Regions from separate parts of the Burkholderia sp. Ac-20345 genome, predicted to be linked through region 2. Evidence: predicted binding sites of a transcription regulator. Region 2 holds the regulator's gene; the other holds the start of a gene.

Region 1 (7,312 bases), on a different contig from region 2:
CGGCCAGGTCGACGCCGCGCGCGGCCAGCGCCTGCAGCAGCAGGCGCGTATAGGCGACCGGAATCGTCGGCCGGCGCAGCCCGAGGCGGTCCTTGGCGAGAGGGGAGGTCATGTCGATTTGGCCGGAAATGACAAGCATTATGGCTGTTTGCCCCCTCACGTTCAAGGCGACGCGCGCCTACGATGTCACGCATTGCTTATTGGCACGATCATCATGACCACGACTTTTCCCCACCTGCTCGCACCGCTCGATCTCGGCTTCACGACGCTGAAGAATCGCGTGCTGATGGGCTCGATGCACACGGGCCTCGAGGACAGCCGCAAGACGCTGCCGCGGCTCGCCGAATATTTCGCCGAACGCGCGCGCGGCGGCGTCGGCCTGATCGTGACGGGCGGTTTCGCGCCGAACGTGGCCGGCTGGACCAAGCCGCTCGGCGGCACGCTGATGACGTCGGCCGCCGCGCGGCGGCATCGCGAGGTCACGGATGCCGTGCACGCGGAGGACGGCAAGATCGCGCTGCAGATCCTGCATACGGGCCGCTACGGCTATCACCCGTTCGCGGTTGCACCGTCGAAGATCAAGTCGCCGATCTCGCCGTTCGCGCCGCACGAACTGAGCGCGCGCGGCGTCGAACGGCAGATCCGCGCGTTCGTCCGCTGCGCGACGCTCGCGCGTGAAGCCGGGTATGACGGCGTCGAGATCATGGGCTCCGAAGGCTACCTGATCAACCAGTTCATCTCGATGCATACGAACAAGCGCACCGACCAGTGGGGCGGTTCGTACGAGAACCGCATCCGCTTGCCGATCGAGATCATCGAGCGCACGCGCGAAGCGGTCGGCCGCGATTTCATCCTGATCTACCGGCTGTCGATGCTCGACCTGATTCCGGACGGCAGCGACTGGAGCGAAACCGTGCAGCTCGCGAAGGCCGTCGAGCGCGCGGGTGCGACCATCATCAACACGGGGATCGGCTGGCACGAAGCACGTGTGCCGACGATCGCGACGTCGGTGCCGCGCGGCGCGTTCGCATGGGTGACGAAGAAGATGAAGGGCGAGGTCGGCATTCCGCTCGTGACGACCAACCGGATCAACCGTCCCGAAGTGGCCGAGCAGATCCTCGCGGACGGCTGCGCGGACATGGTGTCGATGGCCCGCCCGCTGCTCGCGGATGCCGAGTTCGTGGTCAAGGCCGCGCAGGGCCGCGCCGACGAGATCAACACCTGTATCGGCTGCAACCAGGCGTGTCTCGATCACGCGTTCAAGAACAAGATCGCGTCGTGCCTGCTGAATCCGCGTGCGTGCCACGAGACGGAGCTGAAGTACACGCCCGCCGTGCAGCCGAAGCGCATCGCGGTGGTCGGCGCGGGGCCGGCCGGGCTCGCATGCTCGACCGTGCTCGCGCAGCGCGGCCATCAGGTCGACCTGTTCGACGGCGCGGCCGAGATCGGCGGCCAGTTCAACATGGCGAAGCGGATTCCGGGCAAGGAAGAGTTCCACGAAGCGCTGAGCTACTTCGGCCGTCAGGTCGAGCTGACCGGCGTGAACCTGCACCTGAACCGCCGCGTCGACGCGAGCGACCTGATCGCGGGCGGTTACGACGAGATCGTGCTCGCGACCGGTGTCGCGCCGCGTGACCCGAAGATCCCGGGGCAGGACGGGCCGAACGTGCTCAACTACATCGACGTGCTCGCAGGCAAACAGCCGGTCGGCCGGCGTGTCGCGGTGGTCGGCGCGGGCGGGATCGGCTTCGATGTCGCCGAGTATCTGGTGCAGGAGGGTGAATCGCCGGCGCTCGATCTCGAAGAGTGGAAGGCCGAGTGGGGTGTGACGGACCCGGCCGCGACGCGTGGCGGCGTGACGCGTGCGCAGGTCACGGCGCCCGCGCGTGAAGTGACGCTGCTGCAGCGCAAGGCCGCGCCGCTCGGCAAGGGGCTCGGCAAGACGACCGGCTGGATTCACCGCGCGACGCTGAAGATGAAGCAGGTGAAGATGATCGGCGGCGTGAACTATGAGCTGATCGATGCGCGCGGCCTGCACGTGTCGTACGGCGAGCAGCGCACCGATCACGAATTGATCGAAGCCGACACGATCGTGCTCTGCACGGGGCAGGAGCCGCAGCGCGCGCTGCTTGCGCCGCTGCAGGCGGCCGGGCGCTCGGTGCACCTGATCGGCGGCGCGGAACTGGCCGCCGAACTCGACGCGAAGCGCGCGATCGATCAGGGCTCACGGCTCGCGGCACGGCTGTAACGGGCGGCCGCTGCAACGGCCGCCCGGGCGTACGCCGCGTGGCGGCGATCCGCCTGCGCGGCGATTCGTGGCTCACCGCTCGATGCGTCGATTCGCTGGCGCAGGACTGAAATGAGCAGCAGCGCCGGCCGCGTCGCCACGTCACGTGGCGGCGCTATCCCGACAGACCGCGACCGCGAACGCGAACGGCCCTCACGCGGCTCAGGCCGCTTCGGCCCGCTCTTCCTCTTCCGCTTCCAGCATCGCCTTGACGATCAGGTAGATGGCCGGCAGATCGTCATCGTCGCGGCGCCAGTCGACCGGCTCCTCGACATCCGAGGCGACCAGGCGGCTGTCGCGCAGCCGGATGAACGCGTCGACGACGGCCGGATCGTTGCGGTTCAGGAAGCCGGCATTCGAGAATGCCAGCTCTTCGACGTTCAGCAGCGCCTGCCAGCTCATCGTGCGGACGGCCGCGGGATGGGTTCGGCGCCGCAGGCCGAGCGCCCGCTGCGCGGGGCCGCCCGCGACACGCTGCAGATCGACGACCGCCCGCTGCGCGGCGCGCTCGAAGTGGACGGGGTTGAAGCCGGGTTGCTCGGGATCGAATGCGGATGCCTGGAACATGGTCGCCTCACAAAAGTCCGTTCGTCTGTGAATGACGGAATTCGGGTCAAATGGTGCAAAAAGCACTGTAAATATATACAGTGTTTGGTGCGGTTTCAAGCCCCGGATGAAGGATTTTGTGCGACGGCGATCGAAGCGGGCGGCAGCACCGGGCAGGAGAACGATCTACACCGCTGCCGCGATCGTCTCCCGCAACCACCGGTGCGCCGGATCGCGATGCACGCGCTCATGCCACAGCATCGACATTTCATAGCCGGGCACCTCGACCGGCGCTTCCACCACACGCAATGCGGGTACGTCACGCACCAGCCGCTCGGGCAGCATCGCGACGAGATCGGTGCTCGCGACCGCCGACATCACGAACAGGAAGTGCGGCACCGACAGCACGACACGCCGGGCGGCGCCCACCTTCGCGAGCGCTTCGTCGGTCACGCCGAAGAAACCGCCGCCGTCGGGCGACACGATGACGTGTTCGAGCGTGCCAAACTGCGCGAGCGTCGGGCGCCGTTTCAACTTTGGGTGCCCGGCGCGGCCGATCAGCACGTAACGCTCGGCGAACAGCGGCAAGCGCCGCATGCCGGGCGGAGACCCTTCGGTCGTATGGAAGGCGAGATCGATCCCGTTTCGTTCGGCATCCTGCTCGATGCGCGGCGGCACGAGTTCGACGACGGCGAGTCGCGTGGCGGGCGCGGCCGAGCGCAGCGCGCTCAGCGCGGGCAGCACGATCGTCGATTCTCCGTAGTCGGTCGCCGCCACACGCCACGTGTTCGTCGCGGTGACGGGATCGAACGGCGTGGCCGGAATGACCGCACGCTCGACCGCTTCGAGCGCATCGCGCAACGGTTCGCGCAGCGCTTCCGCGCGCGCGGTAGGCCGCATCCCGCGTGGCCCCGGCAGCAGCAGCGGATCGCCGAACACGTCGCGTAGTTTCTGCAGCTGTACGCTGACCGATGGCTGCGACATGTTCAGCTTCTCGGCAGCACGCGTGACGTTGTGTTCGGCGAGCAGCACGTCCAGTGTGACGAGCAGATTGAGATCGAGTCGCCTGAGATTATTCATGGCTATACCTGGGATATCAGGAATTCATTTCAAATATACCGTGGGTGGCGGCATCCTGCAGTCATTCAATCCACGGAGTGACGAACATGAATGTGCTGATCGTGTATGCCCATCCCGAACCGCGTTCGCTGAACGGCGCGTTGCGCGACTTTGCCGTCGAGCATCTCGAAGCGGCCGGCCACACGGTGCAGGTGACCGACCTGTATGCGATGAACTGGAAGGCGGCGTTCGATGCGGACGACGTGGCCGATCGTGCGCCCGACGCGCGGTTCGATCCGTCGCTCGACTCGAAGCGCGCGTTCGCGGCGGGCACACAAAGCGAAGACATCGCACGCGAGCAGGAGAAGCTGAAGTGGGCCGACGCGGTGATCCTGCAGTTTCCGCTATGGTGGTTCTCGATGCCGGCGATCATGAAGGGCTGGTTCGAGCGCGTGTATGCCTACGGTTTTGCATACGGCGTCGGCGAGCATTCCGATACGCACTGGGGCGATCGCTACGGCGAAGGCTCGTTTGCCGGCAAGCGCGCGATGGTGATCGTCACGACGGGCGGGTGGGAATCGCATTACAGCCCGCGCGGCATCAACGGGCCGATCGACGACGTGCTGTTCCCGATCCAGCACGGCGTGCTGTATTACCCGGGGTTCGATGTGCTGCCGCCGTTCGTGATCTACCGGACGGGCAAGATGAACGATGCGCGCTTTGACGAAACGCGTGCGGCGCTCGGCAAGCGTCTGGATGCGTTATGGACCGCGCAGCCGATTCCGTTCCGGCGGCAGAACGCGGGTGATTACGAGATTCCGGCGTTGACGCTGAAGGAAGAAATCGCGCCGGGGAAAGTGGGGTTTGCGGCGCATCTGGTGCACGAGCAGGGATGACGCATGGGCAGGCCCGCGCGAGAAAGCGACGCGCGGGCATATCGACACATGCGCTCGAATCAAGTAGTTTCCGGAGATCGACACGATTCGTCTGCACAATAAGCCGGCACATCCCGCGCACCGAATCGGTCTCGACGGAGAACAACAACGATGACTTCCGAACAACCGGGCCAGGCAGAACCGATTGATGACAACCGCGCCGTCCTGCTGATCGAACTCGAAGCCGGCGGCTATCTGACGGAGGAGCAGGCGGCGCGCGTCACCCAGCGTCTGAGGGACGCACCGGCCGAGCTTCCCGACACCGATTCCGCGCGCAAGATGCTCGACTGGCTGATCGCCGAGGGCTACACGACGGCGGAAGCCGAGGCGAAAGCCACGCATGAACTGCTGGACGGCCGCTACGCGAGCGGCAACGCGAAAATCGTCCTGATGACGGTGCTGGAGGAGATCGATCCGCCCCGGTTCGAACAGCGTCGGAACGAAACGGTCGCATCGATGCAGCGCGAGCAAAAGAAGAAGCAGATGCTGATCGGCTTCGGCGGCCTGGCTGCCGCGCTGGCGGTGGGCGCCTACCTGTTGTGGCCCGCATCGGCGCCCGCATGCAGCGCATCGAGCACGACCAAGGCGCTGAGTGCGCTGATGTTCGGCGCGCGCATGGACATGATGCGCAAGAACCCGATGCAGATGCTGGACCAGGGCAGCATGCCCTTTCCCCGCATCAGCAACCATCGCGAAGTCGGTTACGACGAGGCGAATCAAGTGCGGGGCTGTCTGGCGGACCTGAGTATCGCTGACGAGCATACGACGCTCGGCTATGTGGTCCGGCACGACGACAAGGACAAGAGCGCGTTTGCCGTGCAGATGTTCCCGTCTGAATACGTGACGGCTCGCTACAGTGCGCAGGGCCTCAATCCGAAGCTCGGCGCACCGCTCGGCCGCGACGTCATCAGCACGGCTTTCATGGCGGGTGTCGCACAACTCGACAAGAATGTGTCGGCGCGTTCGCCGAGCTACGGCAAGCCGCTGCCCGGCGACGACGAGCCGACGACGCTGACGAGCAGCGTGCTCGGCGTCATGCCTGCCGCCGACTGCAAGCAGATCGACGGCGACCATGTGTCGTGTCCGTTGCTGATCGATTATCGCGACCGGCTGCTCGGCGCGATCGGCGCGCCGTCGATGCTGCAGTTGAAAGGCGATTTCACGTTCGTCAAGGAGGGCAGCGGCTGGAAAACCGCCGACGATTTCGACAAGACGCTGATGCAGGCGATCGTCGCGCGACGTGTCGCGAAGGTGTATGGCGACGAAGTCGCCGACAAGATGGAGGGGCAGAAGCAGAAGTAGGGCGCGCGGCAACCCGATCCACCGCTGCGGATGACGAAACGAAACGGGCGGCCTGCGAGGCAATCGCAGGCCGCCCGTGTTGTCAGTGCTCGACCGCCTGCTTAGCGATCGTCTTCCCGCACCGATGAAGGATGCCGGCACAGCGCCCGCACTTCCATCTCCATATACGGGAACAGCGGCAACTGGCTCAGCAGGTCATGCAACTGCTGCACGCTTTCGACGTCGAAGATGCTGACGTTCGCATACTGCCCGGCGATCCGCCACAGATGTCGCCACGTCCCTTCGTTCATCAGCCGCTGGCACATCGCCTTTTCTTCCGCCTTCAGCGTGGCCGCCTTGACCGGATCCATATCCGTCGGCAGACGGACGGTCATTTCCACATGAAACAGCATCCTGCACTCCTTGCGTTATCGGTTCGTCGAATCGGAAGGCCGCTCACGCCTGCGCGCGGGCTCGCTCGACGTCGCTACCCGGCACGTCCTGCTTTTCCTTGAGCAGCGAGAAATCGAAGTCGATCAGCGCGAACTGTCCGTCGACGCCATACGGCTTGCCTTCCGCGCCTTCGGCCTGCTTCACCGGCGGGATCAGCCCGTCGCGCGTCGCGAATGCGAAGTCGTCCCACAGATGCGGATCGCCATCGATGTTGATCTGCGTCGTCAGCTTACGATAACCGTCCGCCGAAACGAAGAAGTGAATGTGCGCCGGACGATGGCCGTGGCGGCCGAGCTGGTCGAGCAGTTGCTCGGTCTTGCTGCCCGGCGGCACGCTGTAGCCGACCGGCAGCACGCTGCGGAAGCTGTAGCGGCCTTCGGCATCGGTGCGGATCGAGCGGCGCAGGTTGAACGCCGGCTGCGACTGATCGAAGTACGAGTAGTTGCCGAGATGGTTCGCGTGCCACACCTCGACCAGCGCGTTCGCGATCGGCGAGCCGTCCTGGCCGAGCACCTGGCCGCGCATGATGAGCGTCTGGCCCGGATCGGTGCCGTCGTCGAGACGCGCATGGCCGACCGATTCCGGCGCACCGGCGACATACAGCGGCCCTTCGATCGTGCGCGGCGTGCCGCCCTGGATGCCGGCCTTCTCCTCGGCTTCGTCCATGCGCACGTCGAGGAAGCGCTCGAGGCCGAGGCCCGCGGCGATCAGCCCGAATTCGCGGCCGGCTTCGTTCAGGTAGTTCAGCGCC
Region 2 (7,312 bases):
CGCGCGCAGCCTGCGCCGACATGCCGAAATAGCGGCTGAAAACCAGCAGGTTCTCGCGCACGGTGAAGTCGGGGTCGAGATTGTCGAACTGCGGGACGACCCCGACGCGCTGTCGCGCATGCCGCGCGCGTGATGGAACCGGTTCGCCGCAGAGCGAAATGGTGCCTGCATCGGGATGCGTGAGACCGAGCAGCATTTTCAGCGTGGTGGTCTTGCCGGCGCCGTTCGGCCCGAGCAGGCCGTAGCATTCGCCGGCCTGGACGGTGAAGGACAGGCCGTTGACGACGAGCTTGTCGCCATAGCGCTTTTCAACGTTCCGGAAATCGATCGGTGCAACGGACATGGGCATGTTGTCGTTGTAAGCGGGCGCGGATGCGTTCCGCTGCCGGATGCGTGTCCGGTTGGCGAACCGATCGGACGATTGCGTGTCACACGGGCATGACCGAAGCGCACGACGCCGGCGCCTGACGGCCCGCTGGAGTACGGTACGAACGGGCCATTCTAGTGCATCGGCTGCGTCTCTTCAGGGCATGCCTGCACGGTGCGATGCATGCGCACACCGATCGTGCACTGCATCATCGCGCACGCGCCGAGCGGGGCGAATCAGCGTTTTCCATCCCTTGCGTCCTGAATTGCGGCGCACCATGATGAATGCGTAGGCTCGGTATTGCGATAGGGAGGCTTCATGGCTAGCTACAACAAGATTCTGCTGTGTTACGACGGCTCGCTCGAAGGACGCAAGGCACTGCGTTGCGGCGCCAACCTCGCGATGGACCTGAAGGCCGAGACGCATTTGCTGTCGGTCGTCGATATGCGCTCGAGCATTGCACAGAGCGCGGGGTTGCTGACCGACGTCGCGTGCGGCCGGTTCGAGGAAACCGCGCGCGAAATCCTGCAGGAAGGGGTGAACTGGCTGCGCGAGCGCGGCGTGCAGGCCGAAGGTCATTTCGCGTTCGGCTATCCGATCGACGAAATCGCGAATCTCGCGACGGAGCTGAAGGCCGACCTCGTCGTCGTCGGCCACCGGTGCCGCAGCGGGCTGTCTAGATGGTGGATGGGCTCGGGCAACACGCAACTGCTCGATCGCGTGAACTGCAGCATTCTGGTTGCGTGTTCGTCGGCGGAAGAGCAGAAGGCCGAAATCGCGCGCGAGCGTGAAGCGGCCACGGCGAACGGCAAGTGATCCCATGATTCGCTGACTACCTGACCGGCGCGAATCGCCGGTCAGGCGTCGTGCCACGTCAGTGGCGCGGGCGCTGACCGCGGCCAGTCAAGCGTGCAGGTCGATTGCAGACAACTTCCACGAGAACAGGCCGAAGCGGTGGAATACCGCCGCATAGCGCGTGCCGTCGGCACTGCGCTGGTAGGTCACGATGAATTCGTCGATATTGCGGTAGCCGGCGCTGGTTTGCTGCTGGTGCGGCGCATGCGCTGCGTCGACCGGGCTGGCCGGTGCGGCAACTGCCGGGGGCTGCGATGACGAGGCCGTAGCGGCCGTGTTGCTGCCCGGAGCGGCTGCGCTCGCCGGAGCCGGATTGGCCGCCGGTGCGGCCGGCGTATTGCCCGGGGCATTGCCGCCTGCCGGCAGATTCGACCATTCAGGCGGACGCTCCCCCGGATTGCCACGCGGCGGCAATCCGCTCATCAGCGCGGCCACACCCTCCGGAGTCGCGTACGCATCGACCAGCGGGCCGATCAGAGCCGACCCGATCAGCGCACCGATCACCGCGAACGGATTGTTCTTCTTCACCGCGTCGATCCGGCGCATCAACTCTTCCGTGACCTGCTGCTTCAGGCTGATGCGCAGCGACGGAAAATCGACGTACTCACTGATGGCCTGCGCGTCGCGCGCATCGATCGCCGATTTCAGGCGACCGAGCGCGACGTACGGCGACGCGTAGGCGTAGCCGATCGCCGCAATGATGGCGACGGCCAGCACGACGATCAGCAGGGGCTTGAGCCGCCATGCGCGGCCCGAAGATCCGGTCACGTTGACTCCGGTGCGGGGATGTTCCGCAATCAGAGACCGCCTGGCGTGGCCGATCGTTCCTCTGCGATGCAGTGATCGATCATCCGGCACACGGCATCGATCGTGCCGACCATGATCAGGCGCGAACGGCCGTGATAGACGCGCACCGGCGCGCGGCGGGCGGGTTCGGCGTGATTCAGGCCGGCGTTCAGCGATACCCGCGCGAAAGCGGGGAGCGCCGACGGCAGCAGGGACGCCTGCCGTTCGACTGCGACTTCTTCTTGCACAGGCGCCACCGCGGACAGCGGTGCGCAGGGCGTGCGGCCGCGCAGGTGACGCAGACGGCCGAATTGACGGAAAGGCAGCAGACGGGCAAGGCGTTCCATGATGTTCTCCTCAGCGAGACGGAATGTCAGAGTTCGCCCGAGCGGATCAGCCCGACGGCGATGCCTTCCAGCGCAAATTCCGCGCTGCCGGCCTTGACGAAGATGTTTTCGTAATCCGGGTTCTCCGCGATCAGCTCGAGACCGCCCGGCCGGCGCATCAGGCGCTTGACCGTGACGTCGTCGCCGAGACGCGCGACGATGATCTGGCCGTCCTTCGCTTCCGTGCGCTTCTGCACGGCGAGAAGATCGCCGTCGAGGATGCCGGCGTCGCGCATCGACAGGCCGCGCACTTTCAGCAGGTAGTCGGGCTTGCTGGAGAACAGCGCGGGATCGCACGCGTAATGCTGCGAGATGTGCTCCTGCGCGAGGATCGGGCTACCGGCTGCCACGCGGCCGACGAGCGGCAGCGACAGCTGCATCAGGCCGGCGTGCGGCAGCGTGAACTGGTGCGGGGCATCGTCGATGCCGAGCAGGCGGATGCCGCGCGACGCGCCGGCGGCCAGCTCGATCACACCCTTGCGTGCCAGCGCGCGCAGGTGCTCCTCGGCCGCATTCGGCGAGCTGAAGCCCAGTTCGGCCGCGATCTCGGCACGGGTGGGCGGGAATCCGGAGCGCTCGATCGCGCGACGGATCAAGTCGAACACTTGCTGCTGACGGGCGGTGAGTTTGGTCATGGCTCAACTGTATGGATAGACAGTGAGCTGTATTTTTATACAGTAGTTCGCGAATTTCAAGTGTTACGTGAGGTTCGACGCGATGACGGCGGTTCCGGCGCGATTTCGCGACGTCCGGACGCCGGTTTATCTGCCGCAACCGTCCGTCCCGTCTGCGTTAGCACTTTTGAGTATTAAAAAATGAGGAACGATTATTTTTAATCATGTAACCCGTTCGTTAGACTGGCCCGACATCGCAATACCGACAACACTGGAGAACCAAGGATGGGCAAGCGCAATACGGGGCTGGTGGGCGGAGTGGGCCGCCTGATCGCAACACTCGCGCTGGGCGCGGCGGCGGCGCTGGGCGTCGTATCGCACGCGCAGGCCGATACGACCTTCCTGAACGTGTCGTACGACCCGACGCGTGAGCTGTATCAGGACTTCAACCAGGCGTTCGGTAAGGAGTGGAAGGCGAAGACGGGCGAGACCGTCAACTTCAAGCAGTCGCACGGCGGCTCGGGCGCGCAGGCGCGCTCGGTGCTCGACGGCCTGCAGGCCGACGTCGTCACGCTGGCGCTCGCGTACGACATCGACGCGCTCGCGAACAAGGGTCTCGTCAACAAGGACTGGCAGAAGCGCCTGCCCGACAACGCATCGCCGTACACGTCGACGATCGTGTTCCTGGTGCGCAAGGGCAATCCGAAGGGGATCAAGGACTGGGACGACCTGACCAAGCCGGGCATCTCGATCGTCACGCCGAATCCGAAGACGTCGGGCGGCGCGCGCTGGAACTACCTGGCTGCGTGGGCGTACGCGGTGCACAAGCCGGGCGGCAACGAGCAGACGGCGAAGGAATTCGTCACGAAGCTCTACAAGAACGCAGGCGTGCTCGATTCGGGCGCGCGCGGCGCGACCACGAGCTTCGTGCAGCGCGGGATCGGCGACGTGCTGATCGCATGGGAAAACGAGGCATTCCTGTCGGTCAAGGAGTTCGGCACCGACAAGTTCGAGATCGTCGTGCCGTCGGTGAGCATCCTGGCCGAGCCGCCCGTCGCGGTGGTCGACAAGGTGGTCGACAAGAAGGGCACGCGCAAGCTGGCCGATGCATACCTGAACTTCCTGTACAGCCCGCAGGGCCAGGAGATCGCGGCGCGCAACTACTACCGGCCGCGTTCGAAGAACGTGCCGGCGGAGCTGACGAAGCAGTTCCCGAAGCTGAAGCTGTACACGGTCGACGATACCTTCGGCGGCTGGACGAATGCGCAGAAGACGCATTTCGCGGACGGCGGCGTGTTCGACTCGATCTACAAGCCGCAGTAACGCCATAACGACAGCGGCGCGCCACGACAGCGCGCCGCATCCCCGACGGCTCGCCGGCGCGATTCACTGCGCCGGCGTTTGCGTCGGACCCATGAGCAGCATCGACCCAGCAAGAGCATCCGATGACGACGTACACCTTTCGCAAGCCGAGCGCGCTGCCCGGTTTCGGCGTGACGCTAGGCATCACGGTGGCCTATTTGAGCCTCGTGGTGCTGATACCGCTCGCCGCCACGTTCCTGAAGACCGCGACGCTGTCGTGGGACCAGTTCGTCACCGCCGTCGCGTCGCCGCGCGTGCTCGCGTCGTATCGGCTGACGTTCTCCGCCGCGCTCGGCGGCGCGCTGATCAATGCCGTGTTCGGCTTCCTCGTCGCGTGGGTGCTCGTGCGCTACACGTTCCCGTTCAAGCGGCTCGTCGACGCGATCGTCGACCTGCCGTTCGCGCTGCCGACGTCGGTCGCCGGCATTTCGCTCGCGGCCGTCTACGCGACCAACGGCTGGGTCGGCCAGTATCTGGCGCCGCTCGGCATCAAGATCGCGTTCACGCCGGCCGGCGTGCTGGTCGCGCTGACCTTCATCGGGCTGCCGTTCGTCGTGCGCACGGTGCAGCCGGTGCTCGAGGATTTCGAGCGCGAGCAGGAAGAGGCCGCCGCGTGCCTCGGCGCGTCGCGCTGGCTGACGTTCCGCCGCGTCGTGCTGCCGGCCGTGCTGCCGGCGCTCCTCACCGGGTTCGCGCTCGCGTTCGCGCGCGCGCTCGGCGAATACGGCTCGGTGATCTTCATCGCCGGCAACGTGCCGATGAAATCCGAGATCACGTCGCTGCTCATCATCACGAAGCTCGAGCAGTACGACTACGCGGGCGCGACCGCGCTCGCGGTCGTGATGCTCGTCGTGTCGTTCCTGATGCTGTTGCTGATCAACACGCTGCAGTGGTATCTGCAGCGCCGCACGAGCAAGGGCGCAAGCGGTCCCGCGCCCGCCACCGTCACCGCCGTCGCAGCAGGAGGCCAGCAATGAGCCAGGAGGCCACCGTCGTGCTGAAAACCCCGTCGTCGGCCGCGCAAGGGCGCGCCGCGAAGCGGCTCGACCCCGTCAGCGAGTCGCGCGTCGTGCGCTGGCTGCTCACGGGCATCGCGCTGACGTTCCTCGCGTTCTTCCTCGTCGTGCCGCTCGCCGCAGTGTTCGTCGAGGCGCTGAGAAAGGGCGTCGGCTTCTATCTCGAATCGCTGGCCGATCCCGATGCGTGGTCGGCGATCAAGCTGACGCTGACCGTCGCCGTGATCGCCGTGCCGCTGAACCTCGTGTTCGGCGTGTGCGCATCGTGGGCGATCGCGAAATTCGAATTCCGCGGCAAGGCGCTGCTGACGACGCTGATCGACCTGCCGTTCTCGGTGTCGCCGGTGATCTCGGGCCTCGTGTACGTGCTGCTGTTCGGCGCGCAGGGCTGGCTCGGGCCGTGGCTGCAGGCGCACGACGTGCAGATCATCTTCGCGGTGCCGGGCATCGTGCTCGCGACGATCTTCGTCACGTTCCCGTTCGTCGCGCGCGAACTGATTCCGCTGATGCAGGCGCAAGGTACCGACGAGGAAGAAGCCGCGCGCGTGCTCGGCGCATCGGGCTGGCAGATCTTCCGCCGCGTGACGCTGCCGAACGTGAAGTGGGGCCTGCTGTATGGCGTGATCCTGTGCAATGCGCGCGCGATGGGCGAGTTCGGCGCGGTGTCGGTCGTGTCCGGCCACATCCGTGGCCAGACCGACACGATGCCGCTGCACGTCGAGATCCTGTACAACGAATACAACTTCGCGGCGGCGTTCGCGGTGGCGTCGGTGCTGGCGCTGCTCGCGCTCGTCACGCTCGCGCTGAAGCTGCTCGCCGAGCGCCACCTCGCCGCCGAACTGGCCGGCGCACGCGACACCGTTCCCGCACATGCCGGCCCCGTCGCCGCCGTTTCGTCGAAATCGTAAAGAGGCAACCAGAATGGGTATCACCGTCCGTAACCTTCAGAAGCGCTTCGGCGATTTCACGGCGCTCGACAACGTATCGCTCGACTTCCCGCCCGGCGAACTGGTCGCGCTGCTCGGGCCGTCCGGCTGCGGCAAGACCACGCTGCTGCGCGTGATCGCGGGCCTCGAGCACGCGGACGCCGGCCAGGTCGTGCTGCAAGGGCTCGACGTCGCGTCGGTCGGCGCGCGCGACCGCCAGGTCGGCTTCGTATTCCAGCATTACGCACTGTTCCGCCACATGACGGTCTTCGAGAACGTCGCGTTCGGGCTGCGCGTGAAGCCGCGCCGCGAGCGGCCGTCCGAAAGCGCGATCCGCGACAAGGTGCACGAGCTGCTGAAGCTCGTGCAGCTCGACTGGCTCGCGCAGCGCTATCCGTCCGAGCTGTCGGGCGGCCAGCGCCAGCGCATCGCGCTCGCCCGCGCGCTCGCGGTCGAGCCGAAGGTGCTGCTGCTCGACGAGCCGTTCGGCGCGCTCGACGCGAAGGTCCGCAAGGAGTTGCGTGGCTGGCTGCGTCGTCTGCACGACGACCTGCACATCTCGACGATCTTCGTCACGCACGACCAGGAGGAGGCGCTGGAAGTCGCGGACCGCATCGTCGTGCTGAACCGCGGCCACGTCGAGCAGGTCGGCAGCCCGCAGGACGTCTACGATCATCCGCAGAGCGCATTCGTCTACGAGTTCCTCGGTGCGGCCAACCGGTTGCCGGGCACGGTCGCCGGGCGCGGTTTCGTGGCAGAGGGGGCGGCCGCGCCGATCGAGGTCGACGCCGATTTCGCGGGCCCTGCGAACGCCTACGTGCGGCCGCACGACCTGCAGCTGTGGCCGGTCGGCGAAGGGCACCGCGACGGCATCGCGGTGGACGTGCGCCGTGTGATTCCGCTCGGCGGTTCGGTGCGAGTGGAGCTCGAGGCCCGTGCAGGCGGCGCGCTCGAGGCGGAACTCGATCGCGATGCCTGGCGTGCGCTGTCGCTGCAGGTC

Evidence for each region. Region 2 encodes LexA, which represses DNA repair genes until DNA is damaged. Its sites were predicted from a motif close to ACTGTATNNNNATACAGT; they were not measured.
Region 1: a site for LexA is predicted at 2,919-2,936, ahead of G3O06_RS08390 (DUF2471 family protein). Genes of this name have one in related genera too.

The regions. Positions count from the first base shown of each region.
Region 1 is NZ_JAAGPO010000012.1:80,495-87,806, forward strand. Features, by position in the region: gene G3O06_RS08380 (AraC family transcriptional regulator) at 1-139, opposite strand, end outside; gene G3O06_RS08385 (NADPH-dependent 2,4-dienoyl-CoA reductase) at 215-2,248, shown strand; gene G3O06_RS08390 (DUF2471 family protein) at 2,450-2,854, opposite strand; gene G3O06_RS08395 (LysR family transcriptional regulator) at 3,020-3,913, opposite strand; gene G3O06_RS08400 (NAD(P)H-dependent oxidoreductase) at 4,000-4,788, shown strand; gene G3O06_RS08405 (hypothetical protein) at 4,939-6,129, shown strand; gene catC (muconolactone Delta-isomerase) at 6,231-6,521, opposite strand; gene catA (catechol 1,2-dioxygenase) at 6,565-7,312, opposite strand, start outside.
Region 2 is NZ_JAAGPO010000216.1:2,710-10,021, forward strand. Features, by position in the region: gene nodI (nodulation factor ABC transporter ATP-binding protein NodI) at 1-343, opposite strand, end outside; gene G3O06_RS40525 (universal stress protein) at 686-1,183, shown strand; gene G3O06_RS40530 (DUF2939 domain-containing protein) at 1,271-1,990, opposite strand; gene G3O06_RS40535 (hypothetical protein) at 2,020-2,355, opposite strand; gene lexA (transcriptional repressor LexA) at 2,382-3,029, opposite strand; gene G3O06_RS40545 (sulfate ABC transporter substrate-binding protein) at 3,294-4,331, shown strand; gene cysT (sulfate ABC transporter permease subunit CysT) at 4,454-5,347, shown strand; gene cysW (sulfate ABC transporter permease subunit CysW) at 5,344-6,294, shown strand; gene G3O06_RS40560 (sulfate ABC transporter ATP-binding protein) at 6,308-7,312, shown strand, end outside.